DNA from 3 places in the Micromonospora sp. NPDC047753 genome. Region 1 is predicted to be linked to each of the others. Evidence: riboswitches for the same ligand, from Rfam matches in the RefSeq annotation. Region 1 holds a riboswitch; each other region holds the start of a gene.
The links. A riboswitch is a leader RNA that binds a small molecule or an ion and turns the genes downstream of it on or off. The one in region 1 is predicted to bind cobalamin.
Positions count from the first base shown of each region.

Region 2: linked by a shared signal. The riboswitch ahead of ABZ749_RS30670 (prenyltransferase/squalene oxidase repeat-containing protein) and the one ahead of metE (5-methyltetrahydropteroyltriglutamate--homocysteine S-methyltransferase) in region 1 are both predicted to bind cobalamin.
Region 3: linked by a shared signal. The riboswitch ahead of ABZ749_RS17360 (ribonucleoside-diphosphate reductase subunit alpha) and the one ahead of metE (5-methyltetrahydropteroyltriglutamate--homocysteine S-methyltransferase) in region 1 are both predicted to bind cobalamin.

Region 1 is NZ_JBEYSL010000312.1:531-5,815, forward strand. Features, by position in the region: gene metE (5-methyltetrahydropteroyltriglutamate--homocysteine S-methyltransferase) at 1-2,064, opposite strand, end outside; cobalamin riboswitch at 2,181-2,394, opposite strand; partial or broken gene ABZ749_RS23375 (copper resistance protein CopC) at 2,803-3,036, shown strand; gene ABZ749_RS23380 (DJ-1/PfpI family protein) at 3,309-3,965, opposite strand; gene ABZ749_RS23385 (cation transporter) at 4,197-4,889, opposite strand; gene ABZ749_RS23390 (metalloregulator ArsR/SmtB family transcription factor) at 4,889-5,218, opposite strand.
Region 2 is NZ_JBEYSL010000551.1:105-4,080, reverse strand. Features, by position in the region: partial or broken gene ABZ749_RS30670 (prenyltransferase/squalene oxidase repeat-containing protein) at 1-1,980, opposite strand, end outside; cobalamin riboswitch at 2,120-2,250, opposite strand; cobalamin riboswitch at 2,303-2,425, shown strand; gene ABZ749_RS30665 (prenyltransferase/squalene oxidase repeat-containing protein) at 2,529-3,962, shown strand.
Region 3 is NZ_JBEYSL010000186.1:453-4,428, reverse strand. Features, by position in the region: gene ABZ749_RS17370 (FadR/GntR family transcriptional regulator) at 1-548, opposite strand, end outside; gene ABZ749_RS17365 (enolase C-terminal domain-like protein) at 556-1,953, opposite strand; cobalamin riboswitch at 2,386-2,602, shown strand; partial or broken gene ABZ749_RS17360 (ribonucleoside-diphosphate reductase subunit alpha) at 2,794-3,976, shown strand, end outside.

The sequences.
Region 1 (5,285 bases):
GTCCCACACACCGGGTCCGACGCCGCGGCGGTATCCGATCGCGGCGAGGTCGTCGAGGACCTCCATCTTCGAACGGGACGCCTCGATGCTGGTGACGTCGGCGTCGAGAGCGTCGATGGCGGTGATGACCTCGCCGAACTCCGAGTAGCACAGATGGGTGTGGATCTGGGTGCCGTCGGCGACGCCGGAGGTCGCCAGACGGAACGCGCCGACCGCCCAGTCCAGGTAGGCATTCCGGTCGGCCTTGCGCAACGGCAGCGTCTCGCGCAGGGCCGGCTCGTCGACCTGGATCACCCGGATGCCCGCGGCTTCGAGGTCGCGGCACTCGTCGCGCAAGGCGAGCGCGACCTGATCGGCGGTGTCGCCGAGCGGCTGGTCGGCGCGGACGAACGACCAGGCCAGGATCGTCACCGGACCGGTGAGCATCCCCTTGACCGGCTTGTCGGTCAACGACTGGGCGTAGGTGGACCAACCGACGGTCATGGGTGCCTTGCGGGTGACATCGCCGTAGATGATCGGCGGGCGTACGCAGCGGGAGCCGTAGGACTGCACCCAGCCGTGCTCGGTGGCGGCGAACCCGCTCAACTGCTCGCCGAAGTACTGGACCATGTCGTTGCGTTCCGGCTCGCCGTGCACCAGCACGTCGAGACCCAACCTCTCCTGAAGACGGATGACCCGCTCGACCTCAGCTCGCATCCGCTGTTGGTAACCCGTCTCGTCGAGTCGCCCAGCCCGGTACGCGGCGCGGGCCTTGCGCAGCTCGTCGGTCTGTGGGAACGAGCCAATCGTGGTCGTTGGCAGCGCCGGCAGACTCAGCCTCGCCTGCTGCGCGGCAGCGCGTTGCGGGTAGGCGCCGCGCTGCCGGTCCACCCCGCGCAGCGCGGCGAGGCGCCCTCGCACACCGTCGTCATGCCATCCCGGCGGGGCCGACGCAAGCGGCGCGGGCAGGGTCGTGGTGCCGTTGCGCAGCGCCCGACCCAGCAGGACGACCTCGTCGACCTTCTGCCGGGCGAAGGCCAACCGGTGGCGCAGGTCCGGATCGAGCGCGGTGTCGACGGACAGGTCCACCGGCACGTGCAGCAGCGAGCACGATGTGGACACCGCGACGTGGTCGGCGAGCCCGGTCACCGCCGCGCCGGCGCTGATCGCCGCTCGCACGTCGGTGCGCCAGACGTTGCGGCCGTCGACAAGCCCGGCGACGATCGTCTTGCCACGCAACTGCCCCGCGCCAGCGAGCCGCTGCAGGTTGCCGGGCCCGGCGACCAGGTCCAGGCCGATCGCCTCGACGGGCGTGTCCAGCAGAGCGGGCAGTGCGCCACCGAGCTCCCCGAAGTAGGTGGCGACGAAGATCCTCGGCCGCTGCTGCACGGCGCCCAACCGGGTGTACGCGTCGCGGAGCGCGGCGATCTCAGCCTCGCTGCGGTCGCTCACGTAGGCGGGCTCGTCCAGCTGCACCCACCGCACTCCGGCGTCGGCGAGCGTCCCCAGGATGTCGGCGTACACGTCGATGAGGTCCGCCAACCGGTCAAACGGTTGCCCGCCCCCGTCGGCGGGCTTGGACAGCAGTAGGAACGTGGCCGGTCCGACCAGCACCGGGCGGCTCTCGATGCCGAGGTCACGGGCTTCGCGGTACTCGCGCAACGCCTTCGCGGGGTTCGCCGCGAAGACGGTGTCGGCGCCGACCTCCGGCACCAGATAGTGGTAGTTCGTGTCGAACCACTTGGTGAGCTCCAGTGCCGGCTCGGCGTCGACGCCGCGGGCCATCGCGAAGTAGGTGTTCAGCTCGGACAGGCCGAGGCGGGTGAAGCGTTGCGGGATGGCGCCGACGGCCACGGCGGTGTCGAGCACGTGGTCGTAGTAGGAGAACGTGTTGGACGGAATCGCGTCCAGACCTGCGTCGCGCAGCGCCCGCCAGACCTCACCCCGTAGCGCGGTGCCGGTGGTCTCCAACTCCTCCGCGTCGATGTGACCCGCCCAGTAGGCCTCCACGGCCTTCTTCAACTCACGGTTGCCGCCGATGCGCGGATAACCGAGCACGGTGCTCTGACCGAATGCGGTGTTCATGGGGGTCCTTCCCTCGAAGCGGCCGAGGACTCGCGCCACAGCAGGGAAGGAAGGGGTACGGATGCGTACCGGCTTCCGCCCCGGCCGTCCCGAGAGACCATCGGCGGCGCACACCGGCTGGCATGCGCGGCGCTGGCAGGTCTTCGGACTCGCGGGCGTGACCTGTTCGGTCGCCTACTGGCCGTCGCTTCCCAGACCTCGCGGCCCAGTGCTTGATGACGGCGGTCGTTCCCACTCACCGCTGCGGGGCAGTCCCGGTCTCGCACCGGGTTCCCTCTTACGACGCCACGACCATTCAGGCCACGGCGAACCAACACCGTTGTCCATCCTAGGGCTCCGTACGCGATTTGGGCTTGGCATGTCCGCCCTGCGGGACCAACGACGTCGCGGCGCGCCTCCACCTCATGCCAGGGCGAACCCTCTGAGCCCCTCGATGCGACCGAGACCCGCGTCCACCCGGACACGAACGCTCGTTGAGGACTCCGCCCCGCCTCGACGACGGCACAGCCTTTCACATGTGTGACACAGGGCTGGAACCGCAGCGTATCCAACTTTTGCTACCTGAGGAAAAAGATCGCGACCTTTTGCGAAAAGCCTCACCGCGGTGAGGATATTCAGATGCGTCGTCTCCCTCAGTCTCCTGGCCGCATGGTCTCGGGCCTGCTCGCGCTCGTCCTCGCCTCGGCGGTCACACTGCTCGCGTCCGCTCCGCCGGCCGCGGCTCACGGGACCCTCGCCATGTCCACACCGGTGGCCGGCGCCACTGTGAACGAGCCGTTGACGACGGTGCGGCTGTACTTCACCGAGAAGGACGCCGCCAACGCGTACTTCACCATCACCGCCCCGGGCGGCAGCCGGGTCGACAACGGCTGGACGTACGGGGAGCCCAAGCCGCTGGACAAGCCGGTACGGGAGTACTTCCTGGTCAACGGCCAGTTCGAGCCTCGCGAGTACACGACGGGTTTCCCGGCGGTGGTGGCCCTCGCGCATCTGCCCGCCAAAGGTCAGTACTCGGTGAGCTACCTGTCGGTCGCCGTCCCACTGGCAGACCGTCATCTGCGAGGCCCGCACCCGCACCGCGACCGGCCCGAGCGGCGAGTCCGCCGAGGTGACCGACAACGTGATCGTCCTGCGCCGCCGCTGACGGAACCGGCGGCAGCGAAGCGGGCATCAAACGCGGCCGAGACACCGCAACCCAGACAGACCACTAGCGGTGACGCCGGCGCTCGGCCCACGTCAATGCCTCACCGGGTCCAGACCGTGCCCCGTGCCTGGTATTCAAGGGCCTCTTCGACCTGGACAGCGACGTCCGCGTTGAGCTCGCGCGCGACGAGGTGCAGCGCCAGATCCAAGCCGGACGTGATGCCGGCGGCGGTGACCAGGTCGCCGTCGTCGACGACGCGCGCGTTCTTGACAACGCCACCGCGCGCGGCCAACTCTTTCTTGGCAACCGTGTGAGTGGTGCAGGGACGGCCGGTGACCAGTCCGGCCGCGGCAAGAATGATCGCGCCGGTGCAGAGTGACGAGATGGTGAGACCCGGGCGGCGTGCCGTCGCGAGCGCCTTCGGGAGCGCCCCATTGTTGATCTCCGCCCAGATGCCGGGCTCTCCGGGACGACCGCCACCGGGTACGACGATCAGATCCGCCTCCTCGGGCCGCCAGCCGCGGTCGATCGTCACGCGAGTGCCGAATGCGGCGGTGATGACGCGAGGCCTGCCGAGCACCATGTAGCCGGTGTCGATCTTTCTGCTGCTGTACCACCCGGCCAGCGAGAACACTTCCTGCGGCGCGATGAAGTCCTGCTCCTCAACGCCGTCGAACATGACAATGCGTACCCGCAGAGGCCCTTTCGCATCGCGCGGGGTGGCCGCAGTCGCCTGCCCGCCGATCAGCGTGCCCACGCTCGCGGCGGCACCGCCCGTCAACACTGCCCGTCGTCTCACCAGCAACCCCTCTGATAACCGTCAATATCTGAATAGTCGGGGGCGGAGGAGGGAAAGTTCCTGACGTTGTTGGCACCAGGCCAGCCTCCGTGATCGCCGGCGGGGGCCGTCGTCAATCACCACCAGGCGTTGCTCTTTCCGGGCCTTCATCCAGCGCTGCGCCGGGGCGCGCCCGCCCCAGTCGTCACGTTAGGTGCAGCAGCCGTCGGCGCAGCCGGGTGCAGTGGAGTCGTCTACCACTGTGGTGGGGGTGCAGCAGGTGTCGCCGCGCCAGGCTTCGCGGCCTTCCTTGATCGCGACGGCGGCGATGGTCAGCGCGGCGGCTGGGTCGGCCCACCACCAGCCGAACAGCGAGTTGACGGCCAACCCGAGGAGCACAACGGCGGACAGGTAGGTGCACAGCAGGGTCTGTTTCGAGTCGGCGACCGCGGAGGCGGAGCCGAGTTCGCGGCCGGCGCGGCGTTGCGCGGCGGACAGGATCGGCATGACCGCCAGCGATACGGCCGCGAGGAGCAGGCCAATCGTGGAGTGCTCGGGGCGGTCGGTGCCGAGCAGCGCGCGCACGGACTCGATGCCGACGTAGCCGGCGAGGGCGAAGAACGAGATCGCGATGATGCGCAGCGCGGTGCGTTCACGGCGTTCATGGTTCGGGCCGGAGAACTGCCACGCCACCGCGGCGGCGGAGGCGACCTCGATGATCGAGTCGAGGCCGAAGCCGATCAGCGCGGTCGACGATGCGATCGTCCCGGCACTGATCGCCACGGCCGCTTCGATGAGGTTGTAGGTGATGGTCGCGGCCACGAACAGCCGCACCCGGCGGATCAGCACCGCCCGTCGAGACGGCGGCGGAGCCGCGGTCAGCGAGATGTGCGGCAGGCTCATCAGCAGCAGCCCTCGGCCTCGGTGCTCGGGCAGGCGGCCGGGTCGACCGCAAGGGCGAGACCGAGGAGATCACCCAGGGCGTGCGCGAGGCGCGCGTCGGCGAGTTCGTAGCGAGAGCGTCGACCCTCGGGTATGGCGACGACCAGGCCGCAGCCTCGCAGACACGCCAGGTGGTTGGACAGGTTCTGCCTGCTCGTGCCCAATAGTTCGGCGAGGTTTGCCGGATAGCCAGGGCCTTCGCGCAGCGCGAGCAGGAGCCGAGCCCGGACCGGGTCGGACAAGGCGTGACCAAAGCGGGCCAGTACCTGCCCATGCGTCAGCGTCTCCACGACCCGACAATACACCAGCTCCTGAATTAATGTGATGCTGAACTATTAGTTCCTCCGCGGCTGCCGA
Region 2 (3,976 bases), on a different contig from region 1:
CTTGAGGAAGGCGATCGGCTTGGCGGCCGCGTCGCCCTGTCCGGCACGGAGCTGCGCGATGATGCCCAGCGACTGCCCGAACACCGAGGTGGCGTACCGGTAGTTGCCGGCCCCGGCGCAGCCGGCCTGCTCGTCGAGCTTGGCGCAGGTCACGTCACCCAGCGCGGCGATCAAATCGTGTCCACCGAAGGACCGTGGGTCGTAGCCGGTGACCTGGGCGAGGAGGGCGACCTTGCCGATCGCGCCGCCGGCGGCGTAGTCGGTGCCGATGCCGAGCCACGAGTCGACGGTGAACCCGCCGTCACCGACAGCGCCGCCGCCGCGCAGGAACTCGACGATCGCCCGCAGCTTGGCGTCGTTCCCGCCCGTGGCGGCCAGGGCGTACGCGCCGTCGATGCTCAACCCGAAGTCGGGGAAGCCGGGGAACGACTCGTAGTACCTGCCGTCGACCAGATTGGTCGGCGCGACGAGGTAGGACACCCCCTTGACCAGATCGGGTCGCGGTCCGGCCGGCGGCGGCGTCTCACCCAGGGTGGCCAGGTTCTTGCCGGCCAGTGCGAGCGCCGCCGCGCCGGTGGCGGCAAGGTCAGCGTCCGGGTTGCTCGGGTCGGGGTTGAGCCCACCGCCGGTGACGATCCGCCCGACCAGGAAACCGGTGGCGGTGGCAGCCCGGTCGGCGACACCCAGCACGGCGAGGGCCTGCGCGGCGTACCCGGTGGAGTAGGTGTCGGTGACCCCCGCGCCGGTGTACGGCTGGTAACCGCCGTCGGTCTCCTGCGCGCCGGTCAGGAACGCCTTGGCCGAACCGAGCGCGGCATCGTGCGTCGCGCCGAGCGTGTGCAGCGCCAGGACGGCCAGGGTCGTGGCCGCGAGGTCTGGATCACAGGCGTCGGTGGGGCTGCGCCATACACCGGCGAAGGCTCCGGTCGCGCACTGCTGCTCGGTCAGTCGGGTGACGGTCGCGGCCGGCGGGGTGACGCCGGCCCGCTTGAGCGCGAGCAGGGCGGTCGCGTGGGTCAGGGGATCGCTCGATCCGGCGAAGTCACCAGCGGCGGCACAGCCGGCGTCGACGTCGGTCGCGGCGCACACCCGGTCGGTGAGCGTGGCGATCAGGTCACGACCTCCGAACGCGCGCGGATTGCCGCCGGTGATCGTGGTCAACAGCGCGAGGTTGGCGACGTTGGCGATGTGGGGTGCGGCGGTGCCACCGTTCGGGAAGATGGCGGCGTCGACGTGTGCCCGCAGGTAGTCGACGACCTTCGTGAGGGTCTGGTCCTGCCCACCGGTCCCGGCCAGGGCGATGGCGACGGCGACGGTCCGGTAGTAGTCAACGAAACCGTTGTCGACGTGGTCGCCGTCGGCGAGCTGCCCCACGAGGTAACTCGCAACCGCCTTGACCTGCGCTTCCGTCGGGCGCGCCGGTGCGGGCGTCCCGGTCGGGGTCGGAGTCGGGGTCGCGGTCGGAGTCGGGCCGCTCGCGCGCACCGACGCGGGGGTGAAGCTCGGCGCCCCGGTGGCGCCGCCGATGTCGGTGCCGCCGAAGACCCACGCCTCGACCTCACCCGGGCCGGGCCGCTGGGACATCGCGCCGAGTGGACTGTAGGTCCAGTGCTCCTGCCCGGCCGGGGCGATCCAGTAGGACCAGTAGGCCGTCGCCGGCGGCGTCAACTGGCACGCCTCGTCGGCCGGCGCCGGGCGTTCGGCACCGGACTCGAAGGCGGGTGAGCCGATCCGGCAGATGAAACCCGGGCCGTCGTGAGCGGTGCCGGTCGTGGTGAAACCCGCCTCGTGCAGCAGGTCCAGGCCGGTGGTCGGAGTGACGTCGCAGCCCCGCAGCAGCGGCCCGCCCCACGCGCCGAAATCGACCGCGACGATGGCGCCCTGGGTCGGGGTGCAGGACTCAAGCGGATCGGCGATCGCCGCACGGGTCGGCACCACCAGTGCCAACGCGCCGAGCGTCACCGCGGCGACAAACGCCAACCACGGCGCGGAAGTCCGCGACGTTCGACTGACCAGTGGAGACATGGCGACTCTCTCAAGGGGCTAGCGGCGCAGGCGCGGACGCGGACCCCGAGGACAAGTCTCGGAAATCTTGCTCCGCGCCGTGTACCTCGACGGCGCTGCGGTGCACTATCCAGCCAGGTAATCCGACTCGTCCCGAAACGGGACCTACGGCTGCGGGCCAGCGCCGGACTTTGACCGGCTTCCCCTGACTGCTGGATCGCGGTCATCGGACCACAACCGCGACCACCTCGTCAACGCGAGGGCGTGTCATCTACCTAACAGCGCGCGGTAGGGGCTTCCTCCCATACCGTGACCGCGTCATCGCGTGGGGGAACCCGGTGGGAATCCGGGGCTGACGCGCAACGGTGAGGACGGTTGGCCGTCCCGAGCCCGACTACCCACGTGGTGACGCAGCACCTGCGGTATCCGTCCCACGCGTCCTGCGGCCGGCCCGCCCCGCTCCGCCGGCTCTCCCGCTGGGCCCCGGGTCGAGGCAGTCGTGCCCCGTACCCCAAGGAGACCCGATGTCCTCGCGCCTTTCCCCCGGCAGTCGCCGGAGACGTCTCGCGACGGTTCCCGCCGCCGCGCTGATCGCCGCTGTCGTCGCGGTCGCGACCGGTGCCGCACCGGCCGCCGCGACCTCGACGGCGGCGCAGATCGCCACCGCCAAGACCAACGGCGTCGCCTACCTGCGCACCCTGCAGGCCGCAGACGGAAGCTACGCCAGCGGCGGGCTGTCGAACGAATGGGCGTTCAGCGCGTTCGCCCCCGCCGGTGTCGCGGCCGTGGACGTCTACCCCTCCGGCGACACGACCAAGAACGCCCGCACCGTCTACCGCAACCACCTCTCCGCCGCGTCCTGGCCGAGCACCTCCCCCGTCGTCACCGACTACGAGCGCGGCGTCCTGAACGCCTACGCGGCCGGCATCGACCCCGCCCGGGTCTCCCCCGCCCGCAACCTGATCGCCGACACCATCGCCTACTGGCAGACCGGCTCGGCCGGCTACTACGGCCCGCCGGCCAACGTCAACGGCACCGTCTTCGCCACCCTCGCCCTGGCCGGCGCGAAGACCCAGACCGGTGCCGCCCGCGTACCGCAGGCGCTGCTCAACCTGTCGGTCACCCGGATCCGCAACAACCAGCACAACGACGGCGGCTGGACCTTCAGCCAGGCCGAGGGCAACCCCACCCAACTCGCCGCCGCCAGTGACATCGACATGACCGGCGCCGCCATGGCCGCCCTCTGCGTCGCCGGGGTGCCCAACACCGACACCGACATCGTCCAGGCGAAGAACTTCCTCAAGGGCAAGCTCGTCAACGCCTCCGGCGCCTTCACCTCGATGTTCGGCGTCAACACCGACTCCAACGCCTGGGCGGTCTCCGGGCTGAACGCCTGTGGCATCCCAAGCCAGGGCACCGACTTCACCACCACCGCCGGTAAGACCCCGATCGACTTCCTGCGCGCTCAGCAGCTGACCGGCGGCGGGTTCAAGTACCTGCCCACCAACACCACTCCGTCGGCGTACGCCTCGATCGACGCGGTGCGGGCCCTGGCCGGCGCGGGCTACACCGCCGTTCCCCCGACCCCGGTCACCGCCGGGGCGCCCACCTGGGTCGCGGCGAGCGGATTCACCGCCGGCACCGCCAGCCGACTCGCCGTGATCATCGACAACGGCAGCGGCACCATCAAGCCCTGCGCGGTCACTCTGACGCCGACCGCCGCCACCACCACCCTCGGCGCCGTGCTGGACGCCGCCATCGGGTCCGCCACCCCCAGCGGCTGTGTCACCGCCCGCATCCCCACCAGCGGCACCGGCACCATCACCTCGATCAACGGCCTGGCCAACAGCGGCTCCTCCACCTGGAAGGTGTCCAGGGACGGCGGCACCCTGGCCACCGCGACCCGCGGCACGACCGTGACCGTCGGCGACACCCTCTACCTGCGCTACGGCGCCTGACCGTCCAGTAATGG
Region 3 (3,976 bases), on a different contig from region 1:
TCGTGCAGACTCCGCCAGAGCCGGCCACGGATGGTGCGCCCGGCGAAGGCTTCGATCAGACCAACGAGCACCGGATTCTCGGCGTGCACCGCGATGATCCGGTGAAAGGCGATGTCGATCTCCATGATCCGCTCGTGGTCCGGCGGTGACTGGCCGACCAACCGGGCCGCCTCGGCGAGCAGGTCACCCGCCTGGGCCAGGGCCTCGTCGGTGATCCTGGTCGCCGCCAGGCAGGCGGCCTCGCACTCCAGCAGCCGGCGGACGGTGTGGATGTGCCGAGGGTCGCCCTGGCCCTGGAAGTCGACCACGAAATTCATCGGGGCCAGCAGCTGTGGCGCGTCGAGGTTGGTGACGTAGGTGCCGTCGCCCTGACGGATGTTGACGATCCCCAGGATCGACAGGGCCGACATCCCCTCGCGCAGGGAACCTCGCGAGACACCGAGCTGCTCGGCGAGGTCCTTCTCGATGGGCAACCGGTCCCCGGGCCGGAACTGCCCTTCGAGGATCATCCGTTTGATGCCGTTGACCACTTCGTCCGTGCGAGACATGATTCCCCTAACGGCCGGCGGGGGTGGCCTTCCCACCCGCGATCACGTACGCCGCCTCCGGAGATGACACGGTAGTCGGGTCTGTCGCCGCCCAGTAGTGGCCGTCGGGAAACCGGTAGAGCGCCACCGACTCCTGACGCATCCGGGTGGAGTAGCCGGGCTGGCCGGGCAGGACGTATCCGCTGCCGGAACCGGTGTCGCGGATGATGCAGGGATCGGTGAAGTGTTCGTGCAGGTGGTCGACGAACTCGGTGACCCGGTTGGTGAGGTCCCCCGAGATCGCGACGTAGTCGAGCACCGACACGTGTTGGACCATCTCGCACAGCCCGACACCGCCGGCGTGCGGGCACACCGGGACGTTGAACTTCGCGGCGAGCAGCAGCACGGCGACGATCTCGTTGATGCTGGCCAACCTGCCGGTGTCGAGCTGGCAGAAGTCGATGGCCTCGGCCTGGAAGAGCTGCTTGAACATCACCCGGTTGTGGCAGTGTTCGCCGGTGGCGACGCCGATCGGAGCGACGGCGCGGCGGACGGCCGCGTGGCCCAGGATGTCGTCGGGGCTGGTCGGCTCCTCGATCCACAGTGGCGTGAAGCGGGCGAGGGCGGTGACCCACTCGATGGCCTGACCGACGTCCCACACCTGGTTGGCGTCGATCATCAGGTTGCGATCCGGGCCGAGGATCTCCCGTGCGATCGCGCACCGGCGGATGTCGTCGTCGAGGTTGGCGCCCACCTTGAGCTTGACGTAGCCGTAGCCGGTGTCGACCGCCTCCTGGCACAGTCGGCGCAGCTTGTCGTCGCCGTAGCCGAGCCAGCCCGCCGAGGTGGTGTAGGCGGGGTAGCCGGTCCGGTCGAGCTCGGCGAGGCGGGCGGCCTTTGTGCTCTCCTTGGCCCGCAGGATGGCCAGTGCCTCGTCGCGGGTCAGCGCGTCGGACAGGTAGCGCAGGTCCGCGATGTCGACGAGTTGCTCGGGGGTCATGTCGACGAGCAGCCGCCACAGCGGCTTGTCGGCGACCCGGGCGACCAGGTCCCATGACGCGTTCAACACGGCGGCGAGGGACAGGTGGACGACGCCCTTCTCGGGGCCGAGCCACCGCAGTTGCGAGTCGGAGGTGAGCAGGCGGTAGACCGCGCCCATGTCCGCTGCCATCGTTGCCACGTCCTGGCCCACGAGGAGCTGTGCCTGGTGGACTGCCGCCGCCGCGACGATGTCGTTGCCCCGTCCGATGGTGAAGGTCAGGCCGTGCCCCGCGAGTGGCGCGCCCACGCCGTCGACGCCGTCGGTGTGCAGGACGACGTAGGCCGCCGAGTAGTCGCCGTCCTTGTTCATGGCGTCTGACCCGTCAGCGGTCAGGGAGGTGGGGAAGCGGACGTCTTCGACGGTGACGGCAGTGATCTGCGGCATGCGCTCCTCGCCCGGCTAGGCTAAAGATCAGATGATCACTGGGAGTATACGGAGGGCTGCTCCAGCGCGTCAACGTTGTCGATCACCTCGGACGTGCAGACATATGATGTTTACCCTCTCGGGTCGAGCCGCCTTGACTCCGATCATGCCGGTTGGCGGGCCAAGGTGCCACGCGCGGCGGACCCTGGTGATTGGATGTTCCGGCTCGCCGCGAGGCATCGACGGCGACGTATGGGCGTGGTCTCCAGTGCCGTGGCCTCGATACGTCAAATCTTTGTCGAATGTCGACACCAGTGCGCAGAGCCCCGTCTCCGGCGCCCGGCGTCGGTCGGCCGCAGCGTGCTCCCGGGGGTTGGTGACGGTGGTCACCGCATCGCCGCCGACACGCCCGAGACCGACATGTGGGGTGTGACAACGACTGCGTCCCTATATATGGTGTCGAGCGCAGCTGGTTCGGCCGCTCATCCGGTGCGGTCGAGGCAACAGGGAACCCGGTGGAAATCCGGGACTGTCCCGCAGCGGTGAGTGGGAACGACAGCCGTCATCAGCACTGGGCCACCATCGGCCTGGGAAGCGACGGCCAGTAGGAGACCGGCGAGCCCGGTCGTGCCCGCGAGTCCGAAGACCTGCCAGCGCGCCGCGTACCCCACCCGGGTGGGCGGCGGTCCGAGGCCGCGTGGGACGGCTGACGCCACCTGACCCACGCCGGGGCCGGCGTGGCGTCCGTCGGTGTCTGTCTCCTCGCGTCCGGGCCACCAGGTCTCGAACTCCGAGGAGCGAGTGGTGACAGTCACCGAGGTAGTCCCGGCCAGCGGCGACGCGACAGTGCGGCGGACGCCGATGCAGGTCCGCAAGCGCGACGGCGGCACCGAACCCGTGGACGTGAACAAGATCGTCCGGGCGGTCGAGCGGTGGGCCGACGACCTGACCGACGTCGACCCGTTGCGGGTGGCCACCCGCACCATCAGCGGCCTCTACGACGGCGCGACCACTGCCGAACTCGACCGGCTGTCCATCCAGACCGCCGCCGAGATGATCGGTGAGGAGCCGCAGTACTCGCGTCTGGCCGCGCGGCTGCTGGCCGGCTACGTCGACAAGGAGGTGCGGCGACAGGGCATCACCTCGTTCAGCGCGGCGATCCGGGTCGGCCACGCCGAGGGCCTGATCGGTGACGACACCGCCGCGTTCGTCGCCACACACGCCGCGACGCTCGACCACGCCATCGACCCGGACGGCGACCGCCGGTTCGAGTATTTCGGCCTGCGCACGGTGTACGACCGCTACCTGTTGCGCCACCCCATCAGCCGACTGGTGCTGGAGACCCCGCAGTACTGGCTGCTGCGGGTGGCCTGCGGCCTGTCCCGGACGGCGGACGAGGCGGTCGACTTCTACCGGCTGATGTCCAGCCTGGCCTACCTGCCCAGCTCACCGACCTTGTTCAACTCCGGCACCCGGCACACCCAGATGTCCTCCTGCTACCTGGTCGACTCCCCGCTCGACGAGCTGGACTCGATCTACGCCCGGTACGCCCAGGTCGCCAACCTGTCCAAGTTCGCCGGGGGCATCGGCATCGCGTACTCCCGGGTCCGCTCCCGGGGCGCGCTGATCCGGGGCACGAACGGGCAGTCCAACGGGATCGTGCCGTGGCTGCGCACGCTGGACGCGAGCGTCGCCGCGGTCAACCAGGGTGGCCGACGCAAGGGCGCTGCCTGCGTCTACCTGGAGCCGTGGCACCCGGACATCGAGGAGTTCCTGCAACTGCGGGACAACACCGGCGAGGACGCCCGCCGTACCCACAACCTGAACCTGGCCAACTGGGTGCCGGACGAGTTCATGCGCCGGGTCGAGGCCGACGAGCTGTGGTCGCTGTTCGACCCGCACGAGGTGCCCGAGCTGCCCGACCTGTGGGGGGAGCGGTTCGACACCGCGTACCGGCAGGCCGAGGCGCAGGGCCGCTACGTGCGGCAGGTCCCGGCCCGGGAGCTGTACGGGAAGATGATGCGGACCCTCGCCCAGACCGGCA